Linked DNA regions of Rubripirellula amarantea. The protein of the gene in region 1 interacts with the protein of each later gene in a pairwise test. Links are inferred from orthologs where the notes say so. Each region holds a gene or a part of one and is shown in the gene's direction. Other genes may lie near its edges. The genes, in order: leuS and ligA.

Region 1 (3,762 bases):
GTTGGCAATAAAGGCAACGAATCCGCAGAAGCCATCCTTGAACTGCTGAGGCTAAACGAAAAGCTGTCGAAGTAACGACATTCTCTTTCTAGCCAAAGCTGAACGTGAACCAATTATTCCGATCGCACTTCGATCGCGTTGATCAGTTTTTCGGTACCCATAGTGGTACGGGCAAGTGCGAATGCCACTGAACGGTCTTCTTCCCGTTCGACATGGCCGGTTAGCTTTAGACCCTGCACGTCCTCGACGCATTGCACATGCTCGAGTCCATTTCGGCGCAGTGCGGTCGTCACTTTTTCGCAGAGTTGACGTTTTTCTAAGCTGCTGTCCATCACTGATTTCACTTGCGAGTTTTCCCGTTTTTCGTCGAATGTCGAATTGAAGGTGCCGGTTATCCCTATCGTACCAAGGTCACATCTAGGGAATTGAGACTGACACAATTCGATGCAGAGCCCTCGACGCTTTGGTGACTGCGTCAAGGCCACCGAATTCTTCGGTCAACCTGCCAAATCTAACAGCCTGCGCCATGCAACTTCTATTCTCTTGCTCAATCCTACCTTTCGCCACGGGACTAAACGCCTAAAATCCACCAGCAATCGCAGATATATACCGTTCGCATCTGAACAATCCACAGCAACACACGCTGCGTGTTCAATTCTCCTTTGTTGGCCCACTTCTTACATGGCACGCTACAACCCGTCCGAAATTGAACCGAAATGGCAGTCTTTTTGGGACTCAGATCAAACATTTGCGACCGACAGGCTGCCCAAGGCGTCAAAACGGTATATTTTGGACATGTTTCCCTACCCCAGTGGTGACGGATTGCATGTGGGGCATCCGGAGGGCTACACCGCTACCGACATCGTTTCTCGCTTCTGTCGAGCCCGTGGGATCAGCGTTCTGCATCCGATGGGGTTCGATGCATTTGGTTTACCCGCCGAGGAACACGCGATAAAGACGGGCGAACACCCGCGAATTCAAACTCAGCGAAACATAGACAACTTTACTCGGCAACTGAAAATGCTGGGTTTCAGTTACGACTGGGATCGTGTTCTCTCTACTACCGACGAGGATTACTTCAAGTGGACCCAGTGGATCTTCCTAGAACTCTTTGACACCTGGTTCGACGAGGAATCCAACAAAGGTCGCCCCATTTCGGAACTGCCGATTCCGGACCCAATCCGCCAGGAAGGCCAAGCTAGCATCGAGGCCTATCGGGATTCAAAGCGTTTGGCCTACCAGGATGATGCATTGGTGAACTGGTGTCCCGCCTTGGGCACAGTCCTCGCTAACGAGGAAGTCAAAGACGGACTGAGCGACCGTGGCGACCATCCCGTCCAACGAATCCCCCTTCGACAATGGATGCTGCGGATTACCGCCTACGCCGAACGATTGCTCGAAGGGCTCGACGACCTCGATTGGCCAGTCGGGATTAAGAAGTTGCAACAGGATTGGATCGGCCGTAGCACAGGAGCCGAGGTCGACTTTTACATCGGTGGCACCGACGACTCGACATGGCGCAGCCAACGGAAATCGGGTGGACTGCCCGAGGTCGCAGACGACGATTCGCTTCGTGTCTACACCACCCGCCCCGATACGCTTTTTGGTGCGACCTACATGGTCGTCTCGCCAGAGCATCCGCTCGTGGACAAGTTGACCGTAGATGCACAACGCCAAGCTGTAAGCGATTACCGCGAAAAAGCGTCCTTCAAGAGCGATCGCGAACGCACGGATGGCGGCAAGGAAAAAACGGGCGTCTTCACTGGGTCACACGCGATCAATCCGGTCACCGGCAAACCGATTCCAGTTTGGATTGCTGATTATGTTCTGGCGGGCTATGGAACCGGCGCGATCATGGCGGTACCGGCGCACGATGATCGCGACTTTGAATTTGCTAAGCAATTCGAATTGCCCGTGATTCCCGTCGTTGATCCACCGGCGGACCTCGAAGACCGTGAAGCGATCCTCGCTGGCGAAGTCTGCTTCGTCGCCGAAGGTCAAGCTATCAACAGCGGTGAATTTGATGGGCAAACCACCGAACAAGTTAAGGCAGCAGTAACGGCTTCGCTGGCCAACGATGGCTTGGGACGCGAAGCCGTCAATTTCAAATTGCGAGATTGGCTATTCAGTCGCCAACGTTTCTGGGGCGAACCTTTTCCCATCTTGCATGAAGTTGACGCTGATAACGAACCCACCGGTATCAAGCGAGCGGTCCCGTTTGATCAATTACCCGTAACGCTTCCCGATTTGGAAGACTTCAAACCGCACGGTCGGCCCGAACCACCATTGGCTAAGGCGGACGACGATTGGTTGTACACCACGATCGACGGCAAACGCTATCGTCGCGAGACTAATACGATGCCTCAGTGGGCAGGATCTTGCTGGTACTTCTTGCGGTACATCGATCCCAAGAACAAGACCGCAATGGTCGACCCCGAACTTGAGAAGGCTTGGATGCCCGTGGACCTCTATGTCGGCGGCGCGGAACACGCGGTTTTGCATTTGCTCTACTCGCGGTTTTGGCACAAGGTCCTGTACGACCGAGGTCATGTTTCGACACCCGAGCCATTTGGCCGACTGGTCAACCAAGGCATGATCTTGGGTGCGCCCCAGTACCACATGTCGCCAACCGCCTACCAAGAATCCAAGTCGACGCTTGCCGATATTGGCTTGGAGGGAACAACCGTTGGCGAAGGTGACAAAGCGACCGTTGTTCTTCGTCACATCGATGACCATTCGGATCTTCGTGACGACGAAACGGAAAAGAAGAAAGGCAAGACCACCATTTCGGGCACAGACATTGGCGTGTTGGCGAAGGCTGACAAGATGTCCAAGAGCCGTGGAAACGTGGTAAACCCCGACGACATCGTGCGCGAGTATGGTGCCGACTCGTTAAGACTTTACGAAATGTTCATGGGGCCACTCGAAGCAACCAAACCATGGTCGATGGATGGAGTCGGCGGAGTACGCAACTTCCTTGATCGCGTTTGGCGGATGATCGTCGATTCTCGATCCGACAACGACGATTTGAATTCAGCCATCAACGACGAATCGCTAAACGAAGACGACAATCGGGTTCTTCACCAAACGATCAAGAAAGTCACCGAAGACACCGAAGCGATGAGCTTCAACACCGCGATCGCGCGAATGATGGAGTTCACCAATCACTTCAGCAAGAGTGATTCTCGTCCAAGAGCGACAATGAACACATTCCTGATTTTGCTAGCGCCTTACGCTCCTCACTTGGCAGAGGAACTGTGGTCGAAACTTGGTGGGACCGGTTCGATCGCTCGTCAGCCTTGGCCGACCTGGGACGAATCAGCGATAGCCTCATCGACGATTGAAGTCCCGGTTCAGGTAAACGGAAAGATCAAGGCCAAGCTGCAGGTTGCCGCAGACATCGGAAAGGATGACCTCGCCAAAGTCGCGTTGGCTGATTCCGCAATCAAGGATCTGATCGAAGGTAAAACGATTGTGAAGCAGATCGTAGTGCCAGGACGTTTGGTCAACTTGGTCGTCAAGTAAGCTACTCGGTCCTCTCAAGAAACCTCCGCTTTCCCCTCCTCCCTTATCCCCTCCCTGTTAGATAAAAGCACTATGAGTATTGGCATCGGAATCATCGGTTGCGGCATGATCGCGAACTTTCACGCTCGCGCAATCGCGGACGCAAAAGGTGCTCATCTCGTGGGCGTGGCGGCTAGGCGTCCAGATGCGGCAGCGGAATTTGCCGCTCAGCACAACGTGAAAGCCTTTGAATCCATT
Region 2 (3,244 bases), on another replicon or contig:
CTGCGGCAAATTCAATTTCGCCAGTTAGGAAACTTAGCCCTCTCGGCCGCAGAGGGTGAAAACGCGGAAAGCTTGCAACGTCAACTCGATGAACTTAGCGCTGAAGTGGACGCTTTGAATATCTATGCTCAGCGCGAAGGTCTTGTGGTTTCCCAATCCATCGATCATCTGCTCGGCAGTTACGTTTCCAAGGGCACCGAATTGCTAAGCGTTTGCGACCCTCAAGAAAAGGAACTGCTGGTTTCCGTTTCGCCCGGCGATATGGACGCGTATCAGCGAGCCGTCGATGGCGGCGAAATGTCGAAAGTGCGATTGCGTGGCGGAAGCCAATTTCGACTCAAGCCGCAAAGTCTGCGACCGCGAGCCAGGCTGACGTTGCCACACCCGGCGCTGGGGGCCAACGCGGGTGGACCCTTGCCCGTGGAACCGGCGCCGGATCCGTCGACCGGTTCAAGCGAACTTCGTCCGATCGAACCGCAGATGGAAAGCGTCGTGAAGTTAAGTGCGTTGACCAGCAGCGAAATTCAAACTGGGCAGCTCGGTGCAATGACCATCTCGGACACGCGATCGCTTGCCGCCCGTGTCATGGATTCGCTGAAGCGTTAGAATTCGACGCTCGCTGAATGTCTCGCCTCCTCCATGCATTGAACCGTTCGTCCATGGCCAAAAACGCTGCTACCCGTGTCGCTGAACTTCGGCAAGAAATCCGGCGCCTCGATCATCTGTACTACGTCGAAGCGACATCCGCGGTAAGCGACTTAGAATACGACAAGCTGCTTGAGGAACTCAAGTCGCTCGAGCAGCAACACCCTGAATTGCAGAGCTCCGATTCGCCCACTCAGCGCGTGGGCGACGCGCCGGTCGAGCACCTCGTTCAAGTCGAACACCGCGTGCCGATGCTTTCGATCGACAACACGTACAGCCGCGAGGACTTGGCGGCGTACTTCGAACGAACCGAAAAGCAGCTTGAAGGTGAGTCGATCCAATGGGTAATGGAGTACAAGATTGACGGCGTCGCGGCTTCGGTTCGATACGAAGAAGGCTTGATGACTTTGGCGTTGACGCGGGGAAACGGCAACGTGGGCGATGACATCACCCACAACATTCGCACCGTCCGCGACTTGCCGTTGCGAACAACCGGGAAAAACGCCCCGAAAGTATTAGAAGTTCGTGGCGAGGTTTACATGACCAATTCGGACTTGGCCGACTTGAATGTGCGACAAGCCGATGCGGGCCAAGAGGCTTACAAGAACACTCGAAACGTCACCGCGGGCACGATTCGTTTGCTCGACCCGTCCGTCGCCGCCGAACGCAATTTGCGATTCTTTTGCCACGGCGTGGGTGAAACGGATGGATTGAAAGCGAAGAATCATATTGAGTTCCTTGATGAAGTGGGCAAGCTCGGGATTCCGCCGACGCCTCATGTGAAGCTCTTGAAGGATTCCAAAGCGGCACTTGATGCGGTGGCGTTGTTGGAAGAGGAGATGCCGGACTTACCGTTCGAAGTCGATGGGATCGTCTTCAAGGTGAACAATTTCGCTCAACGCGAACGACTTGGCATTCGTAGTAAGAGCCCGCGGTGGTTGATCGCCTACAAATTTGAGCGTTACGAAGCGGTCACCACGCTGCAAACCATCACCGTTCAAGTTGGCAAAACGGGAACGATCACGCCTGTTGCTAATTTGGTTCCTGTTGAGATTGCCGATACCACCGTCTCTCGAGCGTCTCTGCATAACGCTGACGAAATTGAACGACTTGATGTCCGCGAAGGTGACACCGTCGTCGTTGAAAAAGCGGGCAAAATCATTCCCAAGGTCGTGCGAGTTGAAAAGCACGAACGAAAAGGCGATCTACCTAAGTTTGAATTCCCCACTCATTGCCCCGAATGTGGAACACCGTTGGTTCGCGACGAAGGTGGCGTTTACATCCGCTGTCCCTCGCCCGCCTGTCCCGCTCAACTGCGGCAACGATTGGTGTACTTCGGGTCTCGGCCCGGCATGGACATCGATGGATTAGGCGAGGAAGTGGTAGACCTTTTGATTAGCCACGACCTTGTCCACAACTACGCGGACCTTTACCGGTTGACGCAAGACCAGGTCAACGGCTTGGTGTGGCCCAAGAAACGCAAAGGAAAAGATGGCGAACAAATCGACGTTGCCTTTGGGGAACGAAACGCAGCAAAGCTGATCAAAGGAATCGCCGAAACGAAATCTCGCGGGCTGGCGAGGTTGTTGTCGTCGATTTCGATTCGCCATATCGGGCCCAGTGTTGCTCGAATCCTAACGGCAGAGCACCCCAGTTTCGATCAATTGTGCCAAGCGAGCATCGAGGATCTGGCGGGCATCCATGAAATCGGTGATGCGATTGCAAAGAGCATCCATGAGTTCTGTCACAGCGATTACGGTCGCGATTTGTTTGCCCAGTTCAAAGACGTGGGTTTGGATTTGACTCAGCCACAAGTGGCGACGGGCGATGGTGTTTTTGCGGGCAAGTCCATCGTCGTCACTGGAACGTTAAAGCAATACAAGCGAGACGAGATCAAACAACTGATCGTTCAGCACGGCGGACGCGCATCGGGCAGCATCAGCAAGAGCACGGACTTTTTGGTTGCCGGCGAAAAGGCAGGCAGCAAACTGAAAAAGGCAGAAGAACTCGGGATCAAAATTTTGAGCGAGGATGAGTTCAAGGCGATGATCGAATCATGACAGCACTGGGCCGATAAGACTTTCGCAGTTCAGGTGCCCGTCGAAACATCACTAAGTAAATCCGACAGCGAAGTCTCATGCTGTCTCACCAGATGCAATGCATTCCAACCGGCGTCGATGGCGGCATCCACATCACCGGGCTTGGTGTCGCCGATCATCAGCGCCGCATCGGGTTGCGAAAGCTTGAGTCGTCTTGCTGATTCGTGATAGAACTCGACGTTGGGTTTGCACCAACCGATTTCGCTGCTGATCAGGATTTCGTCGAACCAATCATGGATATCGAATCCGTCAATGATCATGCGAAGTCGGGCATCAAAGTTGGATGCAATCGCGATTCGAGATCCGTTTTCGCGAACCCGGATCAGCGTTGATTCGACATCCGGATAGATCATCCATTGGTCGCACTTAGCAAAGTGATCCCACAGATCGTCAAAGACACGATCGATAAAGATGGTGGACTGATCGGCAAAGCAATCGGCGACGATTCGCTTCCATCGGGCTCGCTCGCGAGTTTCATCCGTTGGATCTTTGGCTGCGTC

Evidence for each region.
Region 2: the proteins of leuS (region 1) and ligA interact in binary tests that used the Escherichia coli proteins (3 or more experiments, as listed by UniProt). The link is inferred for Rubripirellula amarantea from one-to-one orthologs.

Annotation. Positions count from the first base shown.
Region 1 is NZ_SJPI01000004.1:89,321-93,082, forward strand. Bases 290-3,725 are described here. They hold leuS (leucine--tRNA ligase), read left to right. Parts: upstream 290-681; coding sequence 682-3,525; downstream 3,526-3,725. Other genes in these bases: Pla22_RS24220 (hypothetical protein), read right to left, coding at 290-332; Pla22_RS24230 (Gfo/Idh/MocA family protein), read left to right, coding at 3,598-3,725. Outside these bases: ribH (6,7-dimethyl-8-ribityllumazine synthase), read left to right, coding at 1-75; more of Pla22_RS24220, read right to left, coding at 114-289; more of Pla22_RS24230, read left to right, coding at 3,726-3,762.
Region 2 is NZ_SJPI01000002.1:32,373-35,616, forward strand. What follows is about bases 265-3,182. They hold ligA (NAD-dependent DNA ligase LigA), read left to right. Parts: upstream 265-659; coding sequence 660-2,705; downstream 2,706-3,182. Other genes in these bases: Pla22_RS13820 (site-2 protease family protein), read left to right, coding at 265-606; Pla22_RS13830 (HAD-IA family hydrolase), read right to left, coding at 2,735-3,182. Outside these bases: more of Pla22_RS13820, read left to right, coding at 1-264; more of Pla22_RS13830, read right to left, coding at 3,183-3,244. UniProt on the Escherichia coli protein: DNA ligase that catalyzes the formation of phosphodiester linkages between 5'-phosphoryl and 3'-hydroxyl groups in double-stranded DNA using NAD as a coenzyme and as the energy source for the reaction.